2 regions of the Spongiibacter sp. C9W genome follow, and region 1 is predicted to be linked to the other one. Evidence: predicted binding sites of a transcription regulator. Region 1 holds the regulator's gene; the other holds the start of a gene.
The links. The regulator PhoB, encoded in region 1, activates phosphate uptake and scavenging genes when phosphate is short. The targets are predictions, from matches to a motif close to TGTCATAAANNTGTAACA.

Region 1 (8,683 bases):
TAGACGATAACCGCGCGATCGGGGCGCTTGCCACCGACGTTATCCGGTGAGTAGGCATCGTCGTGACGCAGTCGGCGGTCTGCTGTGTAGCGATTAATCATCGAGTCCATGTTTCCGGCGGCGACGCCGAAAAACAGGTTAGGTTTGCCCAGCGTGGTGAAGGGCTCTGCCGACTGCCAGTCTGGCTGGGAAATAATGCCAACGCGAAAGCCCTGCGCTTCCAATACGCGCCCAATAACGGCCATGCCAAAGCTAGGGTGATCCACATAGGCATCGCCGGTGACAATAATGATGTCGCAGCTGTCCCAACCCAAGGCGTCCATTTCCTCGCGGCTGGTTGGCAAGTATGGTGCGGTGCCGAAGCACTCCGCCCAGTAGGGGTGGTGGCTAAAAATGGCCGGTGGTAAAGACATGGCGTAGCTACTCTCGAATGATCGGCCATTGTACCGGAAATCCCAGCTGTTTGCTGTGGGGGTGCAGCCCCAATCAAGTGTGAATTTGCAGCTTTGGCGCTTGCTATTAAGTGAGATCGTGGCTAAATAATGCCTCTCACTTATCGCGTGGCAGCAGGAGCGCACAAATGGATTGGCTGAATAGCTCGATAGAGTACTGGCACTGGATGGTTTTGGGGCTTTTACTGGTTGCCAGCGAGGTCTTTGTTCCCAGCTTTGTCATGCTTTGGTTCGGTGCCAGCGCCATTGCGGTGGGGCTGATCACCGCCGTTGTGGATTTGCCCTTTAGTGTTCAAGTGTTGATCTGGGCGGGGCTGTCAGCGGTCGACTTGTTCCTCTGGTTTAAATTTGTGCATCCGCGTATGAAAGATAAAAGTTTATCGGGCATGTCGCGCGAGCAGGTTGTGGGTCAGGAGGGTATGGTTACGCGCGTTGGGGACCACCGCGAGGGGCAGGTGCGCTTCAGTATACCGGTGCTGGGTAATGACGAATGGAGTTACATTTGTCGCGAGCCCTTGATCGTTGGAGACCGGGTCATTGTTGAAGATATCTCAGGTAATTCATTGATAGTACGCCGCCAACGCGGCGCCAAAGCTGCCGAATAATACCGTTACTGGCGGGCTCATTTCACGAGGTTTTAGGGGAAGAATATGGATGGTTTAGCAATTACAGGGGCGTTGTTTGTATTGGTCGTCGTCACGCTGTCGATGGGGGTGAAGACCGTTCCCCAAGGCTATAAACACATTGTGCAACGCCTTGGTAAATACCACGGCACCTTGAACCCCGGTTTGAACTTTATTATTCCCTATGTTGATCAAGTGGCCTACCGCTTAACAACCAAGGACATTGTGTTGGATATCCCCTCCCAGGAGGTTATCACTGAAGACAATGCGGTGATTATCGCCAACGCGGTGGCCTATATAAATATCGTCTCTCCTGAGAAAGCTGTTTACGGTGTTGAGAATTACACCATTGCCATCCAAAACCTGGTACAGACCGCACTGCGTTCAATTGTAGGCGAGATGTCGTTGGACTCGGCCCTGTCGTCGCGGGAGCAAATCAAGGCCAAGCTCAAGGCGGGGATTTCAGACGATATTTCCGACTGGGGTATCACACTGAAAACGGTGGAAATCCAAGACATTAATCCATCTCCCACTATGCAAAGTGCCATGGAAGAGCAGGCCGCTGCCGAGCGTCAACGCCGCGCGGCGGTGACCAAGGCCGAAGGTGAGAAGCAGGCCGCGATCCTCGAAGCTGAGGGGCGCTTGGAAGCATCGCGTCGCGACGCCCAGGCGGAAGTGGTGTTGGCTAAGGCCAGCGGTGCAGCGATTGAGTTAGTTTCGGAAGCGGTTAAAGGTGATGAATTGCCCGTGCTGTATCTGCTGGGTGAGAAATACGCTGACTCGCTGCGTGAGCTGTCGGCGTCCGACAATGCCAAGACCGTGGTACTTCCCGCAGACCTGCCTCAGGCGGTGCGGGCGATACTGAACAAGGGTTAAGATTTTTTTGCAAGGATGTTGTTGTAAAGATGGAACATACCTACTGTTTGATCACCAGTTGCCCGGACCGCGTTGGCATCGTTGCCAAAGTGAGCCAATTTGTCGCCGATCAAGGGGGCTGGCTAACCGAGGCCAATTATCACGCCGATGCCGACAGCAATTGGTTTTTCATGCGCAACGAGATTAAAGCCGATTCATTGAGCATCGGTGCTGAGGCAGTGCGCGAGGCATTTACGCCCTTGGCGCAGGAATATGACATGGAGTGGGAGCTGGTCGACTCAGCGCGGCGGCGCAAGGTGGTGATTCTGGCAAGCCATGCCTCACACTGTATTGCAGATTTATTGCACCGCTGGCATAGCGGCGAGCTGTACTGTGATATTCCCTGTGTGATCTCAAATCACGAGAACTTGCGCAGCATGGTCGAGTGGCATGGAATTCCGTTTGAGTATGTGCCGGTCGACCCTCAAAACAAGGCACCGGCCCACGCCCGTATTCAAGAGTTAACAGAGAACTATGCCGCTGATTGTGTCGTGCTGGCGCGCTATATGCAGATTATTCCTCCGGAATTTTGCCGTGCGTACAGCGGCAGAATGATCAATATTCACCACAGCTTTTTGCCTTCTTTCATTGGCGCGAACCCCTACCAGAAGGCCTATGATCGCGGCGTAAAATTGATCGGAGCCACCAGCCACTACGTCACTGAGCAGCTGGATGAGGGCCCGATTATCGAGCAGGACGTCATTCGAGTGTCGCATCGCCATAGCAAGGATGACCTGGTGCGTCTGGGTAAGGATGTCGAAAAGAGCGTACTGGCCCGCGCGCTTCGCAATCACCTTGAGGACAGGGTGTTAGTGCACGGTAATAAAACTGTCGTTTTCGACTAAGCTTGGGGCAACGGCTGGCGCCTTGATCGAGTCGTTGTCATATAATTGTCATTAAAGGCCGTTTTAATGCAGGCTCAAGCATCCACAGGCTACAAGGGAAGAGCATGAGCACAAAGACCATCCTCATCGTCGATGACGAAGCCGCCATTCGCGAGATGATCCGCGTAGGGCTAGAGCTTGCCGGTTACGACTGCATCGAAGCGAGCAATGCGCAGGAAGCGCACGGAATTATTGTTGATCAGCGCCCGGATCTGGTACTGCTGGACTGGATGATGCCAGTCACCAGTGGTATTGAGCTGCTGCGCCGCTTGCGCCGGGAAGAATTAACCCGGGATATGCTGGTCATCATGCTCACCGCTAAAGACGATGAAGACAACCGTGTTCAGGGCCTGGATGTCGGTGCCGACGACTATATTACCAAGCCGTTTTCTTCCCGAGAGCTAATGGCGCGCATCAAGGCGGTGTTGCGCCGCGGCAGCTCGCCTGAGCAGGAAGAGACCATTGAGGTGGATGGCCTCAAACTCGACCCCGCCAGTCACCGCGTGTTTGCCAATGGTGAGCCTTTGGATATGGGGCCCACTGAGTTTAAATTACTGAAATTTTTCATGACCCACCAAGAGCGTGCCTATAGCCGTGGTCAACTGCTCGACCAGGTATGGGGCACCAATGTCTATGTTGAAGAGCGCACGGTAGATGTTCATATTCGCCGGCTTCGCAAAGCGCTGCTGACCGACGAGCGAGACTTCGGGCAGCTGATTCAAACCGTTCGCGGTACTGGCTACCGTTTTTCCGCAACGGGGGTGAGCGCCTAGCGCTGCTCTATGCGGTATTACGGCTGGAAGACGGAGCTTGTTCGCGTAGTGCTGCCATTGGCAACGGCGGCAGTGTTTGCAACAGCGTTCGACCTTGGAGTGTGGCCCGTTTTTATCGTTGCAGCGGTGATATGCACCTGGCTGCTATGGCAACTTCAACGACTGAGCGACTGGTTATATAGAGGCTTGGGTACCGAGCCGCCAGAGGCAATTGGCATGTGGGGTCAAATTTTCGACACGATTTACGATATGCAGAAGCATGCGTCGGGAGATCGTGATCAGTTACAAGCAATTATTGATTACTTACATTCATCGTTTGCATCGATGTCAGATGCCGTGGTGATGCTGGATCGTCACGGCAACATCGAATGGTGCAACGATGCGGCGATGGATCTACTTGGGCTGCGCAGGGATGAAGATGTCGGCTTGCAGCTGCTGAATTTAGTGCGCAACCCGAATTTTGTTGCCTACTACGAAGCTGAAAAATACGCCATGCCCTTTGAAATGGCGTCGCCGGTAAACAGCGAGATACAGCTCAGTTTAAGCATCAGCTTTTTCGCGGAGGGTAATCGTTTACTGTTTGCCCGCGATGTCACGCGAACCCACCGTCTCGAAAAAATGCGCAAAGATTTTGTCGCGAATGTGTCACACGAATTGCGCACGCCACTGACGGTGATCAATGGTTACCTGGAGACGTTTTCTGAGCACGGTGGCGACAATCCGCGCTGGGATCGCGCCATCGATCAAATGCTGCGGCAGTCTCGCCGCATGCACCACCTCATTCAAGATTTAATGCTCTTGTCGCGACTGGAATCCGTCCCTCAAGCCAGCGAGCATGAAGTGATACGTATCCGCCCGCTGATGGAAATGGTGCGCGAAGAAGCCCTCGCGGCCGCCAAGGGCAATCGCCAGATCGACATCGAATGTGACGATGCCATTGCCCTGAAAGGGCAGGCGACGGAAATACGCAGCGCGCTGTCTAACTTGGCGGTAAATGCTGCGCGCTACACCGCCGAGGATGACCGAATTGTGCTGCGTTGGTACCAGGATGACAGCCACGGTGTGTTGGAAGTGCAGGACAGCGGGATTGGTATCGAGCCGCAATACATTCCCCGTCTAACCGAGCGCTTCTACCGGGTTGATCAAAGTCGCTCCCTCGATACCGGCGGTACAGGCTTGGGTTTGGCGATCGTGAAACATGTTTTGTTGCGCCACCGGGCCGAGATGAAAATCTCCAGCCAGCCGGGGCATGGCAGTACGTTCAGTTGTTTATTTCCACGTTCATTAATCACTCGGGTAAACTGATTTCTCATTGTAATAAATCCGTCATCTAGCGCCGCTAAAATGACAGCCGTGTTACCAATTTTATTGATCGGGAGATACCTGTGAAACTGAAGCAATGTCTGATGGCGGCCGCATTTGGCCTTTCCTCTATGTGGGTGGCGGCAGCCACTGAAGTTGATCCGGCGCTGCCTGTGTACGAAAAAGCGGCGGGTGTATCGGGCACTTTTTCCAGCGTTGGCTCAGATACCCTGGCAAACCTGATGACGCTTTGGAGCGAAGACTTCAAACGCGCTTACCCAAACGTTAACGTCCAGATTCAAGCAGCCGGTTCCTCTACGGCGCCCCCGGCATTGACAGAAGGCACTTCAAACATGGGGCCAATGAGCCGCAAGATGAAGGACAAAGAGATCGAAGCCTTCGAAGCGAAATATGGCTACAAACCCGTTGCGGTTCCGGTGGCTATTGACGCCCTGGCGGTGTTTGTCCACAAGGACAACCCCATTGAGGGGATGACCATCGCCGAAGTCGATGCGGTTTTCTCAAGCACTCGCAAGTGTGGCCACCCGGAAAATATCCAGCGCTGGGGTCAGCTCGGCATGGATGGATCGTGGTCGGCGCGCGATATTCAAATGTTCGGTCGCAACTCGGTATCGGGCACCTACGGCTACTTTAAAGGCAAGGCACTGTGTAAAGGCGACTTTAAAAATGGTGTAAACGAGCAGCCAGGCTCGGCATCAGTGGTTCAGTCTGTGTCTACCTCTATTAACGGCATCGGTTATTCTGGCATCGGCTACCAGACCTCAAGCGTTCGCGCTATTCCGCTGTCCAAGAATGAGAAGGGCAGTTTTGTAGACGCCACGCCGGAAAATGCGATCAATGGTAGCTACCCGCTGTCACGCTTCCTCTACGTTTACATGAATAAAGCACCCAATAAGCCGTTTACGCCGCTAGAGCGCGAATTCGTTAAGCTGGTGCTGTCAAAGCAGGGTCAGGAAATCGTTGCTAAAGATGGCTACATCCCGCTGCCAGCAAGCGTTGTAGAGAAAATTCGCAAAAAGCTAGAGCTGTAAAAATGCCGACATGATGTCGCTGTAAAATGTGCTGCAAACGTGAGTTTGTGGCACATTTTTTATCTGTAACAAAACTGAAACATTATCGTCATAAAATCCCCGCCAGTTCCTCAAAGAGCCCGAGACTTATGAAGCAATCAGAGGTGCGCGCAACTGCATCGGCCCAACGCAGATGGCGCCAAGTCAAAGATGGCATGACCACAGCAACTATCACCGGCGGTGGTGTTGGGGTATTGCTGTCCATTCTGCTGATCTTTTTCTATCTGCTGTATGAAATTCTGCCGCTGTTTAATTCGGCTGGCATCGAGTCAGAGGAACAGTACCAACTGCCAGTGGCCGCCGCGCCATTGTATCTGGCAATGGAAGAACAGGCCGAGGTGGGTTTTCGCCTTGCCGAAAACGGGGATGCCGTATTTTTTAATACCGAGAATGGTCAACAGGTTCTCAAGCGGTCGCTGCCAACGACTGCAGCGATTAGCAGCTTCGCACTGGAGTCAGAAGAAACCCGCGTGTTCGCGGTGGGGATGGAAGACGGTCGAGCTCTGCTGGCCAAACATGACTATCGCGTGAGCTACCCCGAGGATCAACGCCTGATTACCCCGTCTCTGCGCTTTCCCTATGGCGAAACCGGCATGGAAATTAGCGACGCGGCCCTGAGCCGACTGGCCGTGCGCGACAGTGAGGAAGCCCTGGTGGTGGTCGCCGTGAGTGACGGCCATTTGGTCGGACGCCGCTGGACCAAAGAAGAAGACTTCCTCAGTGAAGAAATCACCCTGGTCGAAGAAAACCTGGCATTGCCAACGCTGGATATCTCCGCCGACTATCTATTGATCGGGCCTCGCCAGCAGTGGCTGTACGTGTTGAGCCAGCAAGGTGGCTACCGGTTGATTAGTCTGCGCAGCCTGGAGATCGTTGATCGCGGCGAAGTGACTGATGGCGCGGCACTGAGTGATGTACGCTTTTTGTTAGGCGGTATTTCTTTGCTCACCGCCGCTGAGGATGGCAGCGTGTCCCAGTGGTTCGTGGTTCGCAATGCTCAGCAGGGCGGACAATACGGTTTGCAGTTTGTGCGCCAGTTTACGGCAGGTGGCCCCTCCGCGATGCTGCTGACCGAACACCGCCGCAAAGGCTTTGTCAGCATTACCGATGACGGTCACCTCGATATCTTCTACAGCACGTCGCAACGCCGTTTGCTGAGTGAAGAGCTGGAATTAAAAAATGTGCTTGGCATGGCAATTTCGCCGCGGGCGGATCGCCTCCTTGTCGAGTTGCAGGGAGGGGAGATTCGTAGCTTCGCCGTGGAAAATGAGCACCCCGAGGTCTCTTGGTCTGTGCTGTGGAGCAAGGTGTGGTACGAAAGCTACCCCGAGCCCGACTATGTTTGGCAGTCCTCGGCGGCAGACAATGATTTTGAGCCAAAGTACAGCTTTGCACCGCTGGCCTTTGGCACCCTGAAAGCCGCTTTTTATGCCATGTTAATTGCGGCGCCATTGGCGATTTGTGGTGCGATTTACACCGCGTATTTCATGGCGCCCTCGCTGCGCCGCAAGGTTAAACCACTCATCGAGTTAATGGAGGCCTTGCCTACCGTTATTCTCGGTTTCTTGGCCGGCCTGTGGCTGGCACCCTTTATCGAGCGCAATTTGCCCGCGGTATTCAGCATCTTTATTGCGCTGCCAGTGGGTATTCTCATTTTCGCTTGGCTGTGGTCGCGGCTACCCGTGAGCGTGAGTCGCCGCGTTCCCGAAGGCTGGCATCCCTTGCTGTTGGTGCCCGTTGTGATTGGTCTGGTAATCGCATGCGTTGAGCTGAGCGCGCCAATGGAGAGGGCATTCTTTGCGGGCGATATGCGCGCCTGGTTGACCAATGATCTGGGCATATCCTTCGACCAGCGCAATGCTCTGGTGGTGGGTGTGGCAATGGGTTTTGCCGTTATCCCCACGATCTTTTCGATTGCCGAAGATGCCATTTTCTCGGTGCCCAAGCACCTTAGTTACGGATCACTCGCTCTCGGCGCAACGCCTTGGCAAAGCCTGGTTGGTGTCGTCATGCCCACCGCCAGCCCGGGTATCTTCTCGGCCCTGATGATCGGCATGGGTCGCGCGGTCGGCGAGACAATGATCGTTCTGATGGCCACTGGTAATACCCCGATTATGGACGCCAATATCTTCGAGGGTATGCGGACGCTGGCGGCAAATATCGCGGTAGAAATTGGTGAAACGGAAGTCGACAGCAGTCACTACCGGGTGTTGTTCTTGGCGGCCTTTGTACTATTTATGTTTACGTTTGTTGTTAACACTGTTGCGGAGACGGTCAGACAGCGTCTGCGTCAGCGCTACGGCAACCTCTGATTGATTCGGGATACATCATGTATTTACAGGATAAAGAAAAGCAGGGGCTGACGGCCTGGTTCAAGGGCGGCGAACCCTTGATTTGGATGAACGCCGCTGCGGTGACCGTCAGCACACTGGCCGTTATCGGTTTGTTAATACTGTTGGCAGTGCGGGGTTTCAGCCACTTTTGGCCCGCCGATGTTTTTGTCGCAGAGTATCAGTTGCCGGATGAGAGTCCAGCGGTGGTGATGGCTGAGCGGGTTGAAAGCGAGGATGTGGCGATCGAGCAGTTGCTCAGCGCTGGCTTTACACTCGATACCGACGAGCCGTTTATCCAGCGAGAGCTGGT
Region 2 (8,683 bases), 1.2 Mb from region 1:
CTCGATCTTCAGCGCTTTATGGGAGACTGGTATGTGATCGGTTTTATTCCGCTGTTCCCCGAGCGCGATGCTCACAACGGGATAGAGAGCTACCAGCTTAAGGACGACGGCGGTATCGCCGTGGCTTACCATTTTCGCGATGGCAGTTTCAATGCCCCGCTCAAAACGTATCGCCCCTCGGCAACGGTTGTGGAGGGAACAGCGAACACCCAGTGGAAGATGCAGTTCCTTTGGCCGTTCAAGGCAGACTATCGGGTGGCCTATATCTCTGAGGATTACTCAGAAACCATTATCGGGCGAGAGAAGCGCGACTACGTGTGGCTGATGGCGCGTTCACCGCAGTTGTCGGAGACACGTTATCAGGAGCTTCTGGTGCGCATCGCCGAGATGGGCTACGACCTCAGCGAATTTAAGCGTCAGCCGCAACGCTGGCCAGAGGCGCAGCCGCGGCCGTCTGCTTTTCCGAAATAGTGCCGCACTCCACCCGCTATTGCGGAGAGGGCTGACTGGGGACGGGGTGACAGTGGTAGGGCTGAATGGCAACCGGCAGGGCGCTCATACGGGGAATGCCTGAGAAGCGGTCGTAGTCATCATCCGTGCTGATCAATGCCGAGGTGTTGCTGCCCTCACGGAACAAAATATCCTTCTGTTCAGGGGCAGTCGCGTTTTCAGAAAACGCCCCGTCACCGTAGGCATGGGCCATCGATAGTACGCCGGGTTTCAGTGTTTTATCGGCGTTGGCAATGCCAACAATCGCCCCATGCGCCGAGCGAATCTCAATGTAATCGCCATCATTGAGGCCGAGTGCTGCGAGATCATCCGGGTGCAAGTAGGCTGGATTGTACGGGCGTTTGGTTTTCACCAAGCGTGGCAGATCCCGCAGCGATGAGTTGTAGGCGTTTTTCATTCGGCGCGACACCAATGTAAACGGAAAGCGGTCATCGCGCGGCCTGGCCGCCACTGCGGCGTCAAGTTCGTCCATCATATCGGGGTTACCAATATCCAGCCGGGCTGTGCAGTCGGGGCGCTTGGCGGCGGCGACAATCTTCTCGGGGAACAGCGCGCCGTTCGGGTGCTTTTTCACTTCATCCAAGGGAATGCGAGAGCGGTTGCACAACAGCTCCAGCATGTCGTCGCTGGTAGGTTTGTTGTCCATATCCAGCATCACAAAGTCGCGCTCCTCACGCACCGTCGCCGTGCGCGATTGCATTGGGAAGCTGAATAGCCCAATGCCTAAACGCTGGGCCAGGCCGTAATAAAACTCCCACTCCTCGATTAAGTCGGAGCCCTCGGGCGTGTCCATCAACGCCGGGGCATACATGCCGAAGGGCTCACACAGCCCCCAGTGGTAGGAGAAGTTTTCCAGGTGCTCGACGGCGAGCGAAATGGTTGGCACTTCGTAGCTGACTTTCGGAGCAATAATGTAGTCGGCCAGTTTGGCGGTGGCCGACATTTTGATATCCACGTGAACCAGCAGCTCGAGCTTTTTCATCGCCGCCACGGTTTTCTGCTGGTCGGGCCAGGCCGCCACGGGGTTGCCGCTGTTGACGATAAGCGCCTTCACCTGGCCTTCGCCTTCCAGCAAAATCTCGTCTGCTAATGCCGCGGTGGGCATGCCTGCCGCGCTCTGCGAAAGGCCGCGCACGCGCAATGCTTCGCCAACATTGTGATAGGGGGCGGGGTCGGCCGCTTCGGCGATGGGCGTTGCCCGCGGCAGCAGTACACCGGGGTTGGCGACGGGCTCGCCCTCGCGCACGAAGCGGCCGCACAGGGTGTTCAGGCACAGCAGTAAATATTCGGTCAGCGAGCTGTGGCCGGACATATTGGCGCCGGTTAGGCCCGTGGCGACGCCGCGCTTAGCCATAGCAAATACCCGCGCAGCCTCAACAATTTGCTCAGCGGGAACGTCGGCGCGGGCAGCCGCATGCTCTGGGGTGTAGGGGGCAACGGCATTTTTCAGCTCGGTAAAACCTTTTACGTTTTCGGTAATAAAGGCGTCGTCGTATAACTGCTCTTTGATGATGACATGCAGCATTGCCGCCAGCACCGCGACATCTTCGCCGGGCGTTGGGCGCAGGTGAATTTGTGCGCGCGCGGCGGTTTCGGTTTTGCGCGGGTCGATCACGATGAGTTTCATACCATCTTTGATCTTGTCGGTGAGGCGTCGCGCGGGGTTTTGGCTGGGCACGCCGCCGGCAATCGTCACCATGGGGTTGCCGCCAAGCATCAGCCAAACATCGGAGTCGGCAAAGGCCTGGGGGCCGGCTTTCCAGTGACCGAGCATGGCGTTGGCGATATCTTTGCCCGGTTGGTCGATGGTGGCGCTGGCAAATATCATCGGTGATCCCAGCGAGGCCACCAGTGAGCCAAGCAACGTACCGGCGGCGGGGTAGGGGCCGGAGTAAGTGCCGAAATAAGCGGCCAGTGCGCGAGGCCCGTGTTGGTCGACGATGACCCGCAATTTTTCGGCAATTTCGTCCATCGCCTGCTCAATCGCGATGGGCTCAAAGCGGCCATCAGGCATGCGTTTCAGCGAGTGCAGCAAGCGGTCGGGGTGGCGAATATGCTCCACCGAGGCCTGGCCGCGACTGCAGCAAAATCCGTGATAGGTGGGGCTGGCCTTGTTGCCAGTCACCTTAACCGGGAGGCCATCTTCCATTTCCACAATGACCGGACAGGCGGCGTGGCACATTCGGCAAATTGAGGCATGTTGGCTGCGCGAGGACATCGTCGACTCCCAAAAAGGCTAGAGGTGTGGAGCGTGGCTGGACTATAGAAATGCACATGGTATAAATCAAATTATTAAATTTTATAAAAGATATAAAAATGAACGATATCTTGAAGGCCGACTTGAATGCCCTGAAGGTGCTGGATGTGCTTCTGGATGAGTGCAGTGTTTCTCAGGCGGCAAAGCGGTTGCATGTCACCCAGCCGAGTGTCAGCTACACATTGCAAAAACTGCGCGATTTGTTCGACGACCCCTTGTTTGTGCGCAACCCCCGGGGGTTAACGCCAACCTCCCGTGCTGAATCACTGCGGCCTGCCATCAAACAGTTGCTCAGCGATGCTCAGCAGTTGATCGCGCCGCCGCTATTTGTCCCCGAGGAGGCTGAATTCACACTGTCGGTCTCCGCGAATGACTACCTGCAAATCGCCCTGTTAGTGCCGCTGGTTCAGCGAATTCGTGCCCTCGCGCCAAAGGTGAAAGTTGCCCTGTTCGATCTGGACAGCAAGGCGGCTGCCGAGCGCGTTCGTGGCGGCGACCTGGATCTGATGTTGAGTTTTCCGCAGGCCCTGCCTGCCGACTTTTCCAGCGAAGAGCTTTTTACCGACCCTTATATCGCGGCGGCAAGGCAGGGGCACCCGCTGGCAGACCAGCAAGCCTCCGCAGAGTCGTTTTTACGCTACGACCATGTCATTGTTTCGCCCACGGGGTTTGCTTTTGAGGGAGGCCTGTTCCGCGACCTGCATCACTCGCCGTTACTCGACAAAGTGGCGGTTACGCTGCCCAATTTTGCGGTGTTGCCGAGTTTGCTGGCGGGCAGCGATCTCATCGCGATGATCCCGCGCCGGCTGTTATCGGTAATGTCTGGCCCGCTGAGTGAGGTAAAGATTGCGGCGACGATGCCGTCGATCACCGTCGCCGCAGCGTGGCATCCGCGCCTGGACCATGATCTCGCCCACCGCTGGGTGCGCAAGCTGTTGCGTGCAGAGGCGCTGCTGGCCTGAGGGTCAGCCCGGAATGTTATCTCGCTGTCATATAACTATGCTAAAACCTATAGGGCTGTCATCTCGGTGTCACACGGCTGCCATTTTTTAGCGCTGGGCGCTGCGGTCAAGTAATAGAAAATATTAGTTAGAAAACTAGAGGGGAAGGTTGGATGAATCCATTACTTAAAGAAGCGGAGCGCAAGGGCTGGTCGCGGCGACTATTTCTGCGCAACCTGTTGTTCTCGGCAGGCAGTGTTGCCACGGCAAGCTGGTTGACCGCCTGTGGTGGCAGTTCGTCCAGTTCCAGCAGCAATGGTAGTGCGACGTTCTCCAGTAAATTTCGCAACATAGGCCCTCTGCAAGAGCCCAATGACGACGGCATTCGCCTGCCCCTGGGGTTCACCTCCCGTCAGTTGGCGGTATTTGGCGAGCCGCCAGTACCCAGTGTTGACCCGCTGTTCTTCTGGCATTCAGACCCCGATGGCGGCGGCACATTCAGAACCGACGACGGTGGCTGGATCTACGTTAGTAACTCCGAAGCGCGCGACCTGACAACGATTCGCGACCAGGACCCGACTGGGGAATTCCGACGCAATCTAGACCGCGATACCGCCGCGTTCTTGCCGCCATTTTTCGGCGGCGGGGTCAGTGCCTTGCGCTTTGATGCGGCGGGTAATCTTGTCGATGCCTACCCCTGCCAGCGCGGTACCACCACGAATTGCTCTGGCGGCGCCACCCCCTGGGGAACCTGGATTAACGGCGAGGAGATCTGGGACGGCAAGATGTTTGAATGCAGCCCGCTTCGCGACGGCGGCGAGGCTGTTGAGCTGCCGTGCTTCGGCCGCAAAGCCCACGAAATGGTGGCGGTTGATGCCGAGCGCCGAGCGATTTACCACACCGAAGATATCGACAGCGAGACCGACCGCTTCTATCGCACCGCCTGGACGAGCAGCAGCTGGCCGGTAGCCAATGAGCGCCCCGACATGGCTGCCGGGAAACTGCAGGTGCTGTATGTGCCTGCGGGCATTGATGCCGCGCGTGCCGGCCCCACGCCGATTGTATGGAACGATGCCATTGACGACGGCCGCGCTCAGCCTGCAACGGTGGGTGAGGTCGACGCCACGATCTTTGGTGGCAATGAAGGCGTTTGGTACCTCAATGGCTTTATCTTCTTCTCCACGAAGAGTGACGACAATATCTGGGCCATTGATATTGACGGCGAAACCATCGAGAGCATCTACGCCCCTCGGGATGACGTGGCAGGCTCCCCCTTCGACAATGCCGAAGAGCCGATGACAGGGGTGGACAATATTGCCATGACCCTGGACGGTGAAATGCTGGTGGTGGAAGACGGCGGTTTTATGCGCTGCATGGTGCTGTTGCCGGACCGAACCACCATTCCGCTGTTACAGCTTCCCGGCAACCCTAGCCTCACTGAGGTGACTGGCATTGCCATTGCCCCCACTGGGGACCGCTTATACGTATCCGGGCAGCGCAGCCGTCCTTTAGGCTTGTTGCCGCCGGAATTGGAACCCGGCTCGCCTATTCCAACCCGCGTGGCAGGCGTCACCTATGAAATTCAAATGCCGTTTAAAGTGAGAGTGGATCGTCCGCTGGCGAAGGCATTGAGCTAACGACAACTGCTCATATTCGATAGGCCGCATACGCGGCCTTTTTTATGATTAAAACTGGTTTATATCGGCCTATTTAGAGCTCAATTTGTACCGATTGGAAGGTGTCGAGAACGGGGCTTGCCACCTCTTTCATAAAGCGCTGGTGGCTGGGGTGATTAACATAGGTTTTTAAGTCAGCCTCGCAGAGAAACTCGGCCACTAACGCGTTGTCGGCATTGCCGCGATACAGTTTTGCATCGGGGCCAAAGTGGTAGGAGACCATCTCTGGAATATCTTCTGGAAGGCGGGCTAGCCCCTGGCTAACAGCGTCTATTTCAGTTTGCGTGGTTTCGGGCTTCCACGTGAGTAGTACGATGTGTTTAATCATTTTAATCCCGTAAACATAGTGGATGTGCGTGCCTGGGCGCCTGTGTGGCCGCTGCAGACCCATTCGCGATGGTGGTTAAGTAATATTGTTGGACTCCGACCATATGCGCAGATCGTCCAAAATTTTCAGCGCACTGCGGCCGAAGTCTGTCAGCGCATAATTGACGGCGATCGGGCGCTCGCTGATCACGGTACGCGTCACCATATTGCGCGCTTCAAGCTCTTTCAGGCGTTGATCTATCATCTTCTTACTTGCCCCGCCGAGCATTCGTACCAGGTCATTAAACCGTACTGGGCCGTCTTTTAGGTGGTAAATAATTGAGCCAGTCCATTTTCCACCAATCACCCTCATGCCGCGCTCAATCGAGCAGGGCTCCAGGCAGGCATCACTGGCGGTTCGGCGGCCTCGTTCGTCAACGTTCACCCGTGCTTTCATTGTGTGCTTTCCCCGTTCTTCGCCCAACTGTACCCGTTGGGCTGATTCAAAGGTAACTAAAAGGTAACTGGTTGTTTTTGGTAACCACTGCCGATATCGTCCTCTCATTGCTTGGCTTAATCAAGTCCTGACCTGACTGGAGGGTTTCATGAGTAATATTCTGATTATCAATGGGCATCAGCCCTATGACTTCGCAAAGGGCGAGTTAAACGCAGCCTTCGTTGCCGCCGCTGCAGCCTACTTTGGCGAGTGCGGCGACGCCGTGCGCCAGACGGTTGTTGCCGATGGCTACAATGTTGATGAGGAGGTGGCTAACCATCAGTGGGCAGATGTTGTGCTGATGCAATTCCCCGCGAACTGGATGGGGGTACCCTGGTCTTTCAAAAAGTACATGGACGAGGTGTATACCGCAGGCATGGATGGGCGACTGTGCGAAGGGGACGGCCGCAGCGCCGCTGAGCCCAAGCGCAACTATGGCACTGGGGGAGTGTTGGCGAACACACGCTACATGTTGTCGGTGACGTTCAATGCCCCAAAGGAGGCCTTTGACGATCCCGCTGAGCCATTTTTTAGCGGCATGAGTGTCGATGATTTACTCGCACCAGTTCATTTAAATATGAAGTTTTTTGCCGCGACGCCGCTGCCTACTTTCTCTGCGCACGATGTGATGAAGGCGCCTGATATCGACAGTGACTTTACGCGTTTTCAACGCCACCTCGCCACTCACCTTTAATGGTTTTACCTGGGAGATGCCATTATGACAACGCCTAAACTAGAAGCGGGTATGCCTTTTCCGAGCATACACGTTACCGCCGAAGATCAAACGACTCGCGATATTACTGCGCCACAGAATGGGTGTGACTGGATGATGATTGTCGTCTATCGCGGCAAGCATTGCCCTCTGTGTACGCGGTACTTGAACAGTCTGGAGGAGGTCAGAGAGACGCTCAGAAATAGTGGGGTAGATATTGCCGCGGTGTCCGCCGATAGCCCTGAGCAGCTGGCAGCGCACAAAGCCGAACTCAAGGTTAACTTCCCCCTGTACACTGGCTTGTCTGTCGAGCAAATGCAGGCCCTGGGCCTGTATATTTCTGACCCGCGATCAGCGCAGGAAACCGACCATCCCTTTGCGGAGCCCGGTATATTCGTTATCAATGCTGAGGGCCAGCTACATGTGGTGGATATCTCAAATAACCCCTTCGTTCGCCCAGAGATAAGCACCTTGGTTTCCGGTTTGCGCTGGATACGAGACCCGGACAACAACTATCCGGTAAGAGGTAAGCGAGCCTATCAATGATACGGTTGGGCAAACGGAACAAGCGGTGAGCGAGCGCGCTCACCTCACCTTGGCAGCAAGGACTGCGTTCTTATCGCAACCCTGTGTTATCGCTATTCTGGCGAGAGTCGATCATTGATTTGCTGGTTGAATACCGCCAGTGCCCCTTCAAACCGACCGAAGTTTAGTGCTTCGTTTGCGCCTGAGCGCAGCCCCTGTTGTATGCTCTCGCCAATTTCAAAATCCTCGCTGAGCGTTTTCACGGTTATCGCATGATTTTTCGCCCAGTGCGCTAGGTCTTTGTCCGTTTCGACGCGGTTTGCCGGCACCAGTGTACACAGCCGCATGCGCGTAGACGACGCGCTGAGTGGCTCAAAGTGCACCCATCCAATATGGTCAGGCTGCACCAGGAGCTGGGTGGTTGGGAACAAGGTGTAGACCACCTGAGCATGGTCGCGCAGCTGCCAGTCAGCTTCAGCTTGCGTGCGCAAGTCGGCCATTGAGCGCTTGGCAAGTATGGAGCGCAGGTGCGGCCCGCTGCTTTCGTAGCTCGATAAGTTGTCAAAGAAGTAAGGCGCGATGGTGTTTCGGTGGGCCACGCGGAAGTGATAGGCTTCTATGCCGCCCTCCACCAACAACTTCCAATTCACCTCACGGGTTTGCTCCTCTACATGAAGAAGCTGCAGTGACTCGCCGCCAAACCATGAAAAGTCCGGGGCGTAGTCCTGCAAAAAGGCGGGGATATCCGGCGCTTCTTCGCCGGCCGGATTTACCCACAGCCAACCACCAAACTCGCTGCAACCAAGTCGTTTTAAGCCGTGTTGGGCGCGGTCCAGATCGGGGAAGCCCAGCTTTTGATGGGGTACGCCAATGAGCTCGCCGCGGTTGTCCCAGGTCCAGGCGTGGTAGGGGCAGGTGAAGCGGTGTTTGCAGCCAGATTGTTCATCTACCAATCGCGTGCCCCGGTGGCGGCAAACATTTAAGAAAACATGCACGTGGCCATCGGCATCGCGGGTGATCAGCAGAGGTAAGCCGGCCAGTGTGCGGCGCAGAAAGGCGCCGGGTTCTTTCAACTCGCTGCTGTGCACCAGAGGCTGGGGTAGTTGCCGGAAAATGGCGGCCTGTTCCCGCTCGAAAATCGACGCCGAATAGTAGTGCTCAACAGGGTTATGGCTAACGCTGGCGTCAAGAAAGGCAGACTTTTCTTCATTGAGTTTCAGCAACTCGTTAATGCGATGGATTTCAGTTGTGTGTTTCACG

Region 2: a site for PhoB is predicted at 3,786-3,803, ahead of AC2Q8J_RS06875 (alkaline phosphatase PhoX). Genes of this name have one in related genera too.

What each region holds. Positions count from the first base shown of each region.
Region 1 covers NZ_CM170672.1:211,841-220,523, forward strand. Annotated here, with positions in the region: gene AC2Q8J_RS00965 (YgiQ family radical SAM protein) at 1-413, opposite strand, end outside; gene AC2Q8J_RS00970 (NfeD family protein) at 581-1,057, shown strand; gene AC2Q8J_RS00975 (SPFH domain-containing protein) at 1,103-1,951, shown strand; gene purU (formyltetrahydrofolate deformylase) at 1,981-2,835, shown strand; gene phoB (phosphate regulon transcriptional regulator PhoB) at 2,940-3,647, shown strand; gene phoR (phosphate regulon sensor histidine kinase PhoR) at 3,657-4,952, shown strand; gene AC2Q8J_RS00995 (PstS family phosphate ABC transporter substrate-binding protein) at 5,033-6,001, shown strand; gene AC2Q8J_RS01000 (ABC transporter permease subunit) at 6,196-8,352, shown strand; gene pstA (phosphate ABC transporter permease PstA) at 8,370-8,683, shown strand, end outside.
Region 2 covers NZ_CM170672.1:1,439,857-1,448,539, reverse strand. Annotated here, with positions in the region: gene AC2Q8J_RS06890 (lipocalin family protein) at 1-471, shown strand, start outside; gene AC2Q8J_RS06885 (molybdopterin-containing oxidoreductase family protein) at 488-2,728, opposite strand; gene AC2Q8J_RS06880 (LysR family transcriptional regulator) at 2,827-3,729, shown strand; gene AC2Q8J_RS06875 (alkaline phosphatase PhoX) at 3,882-5,345, shown strand; gene AC2Q8J_RS06870 (Dabb family protein) at 5,419-5,712, opposite strand; gene AC2Q8J_RS06865 (winged helix-turn-helix transcriptional regulator) at 5,788-6,147, opposite strand; gene AC2Q8J_RS06860 (NAD(P)H-dependent oxidoreductase) at 6,296-6,880, shown strand; gene AC2Q8J_RS06855 (redoxin domain-containing protein) at 6,905-7,444, shown strand; gene AC2Q8J_RS06850 (aromatic ring-hydroxylating oxygenase subunit alpha) at 7,537-8,682, opposite strand.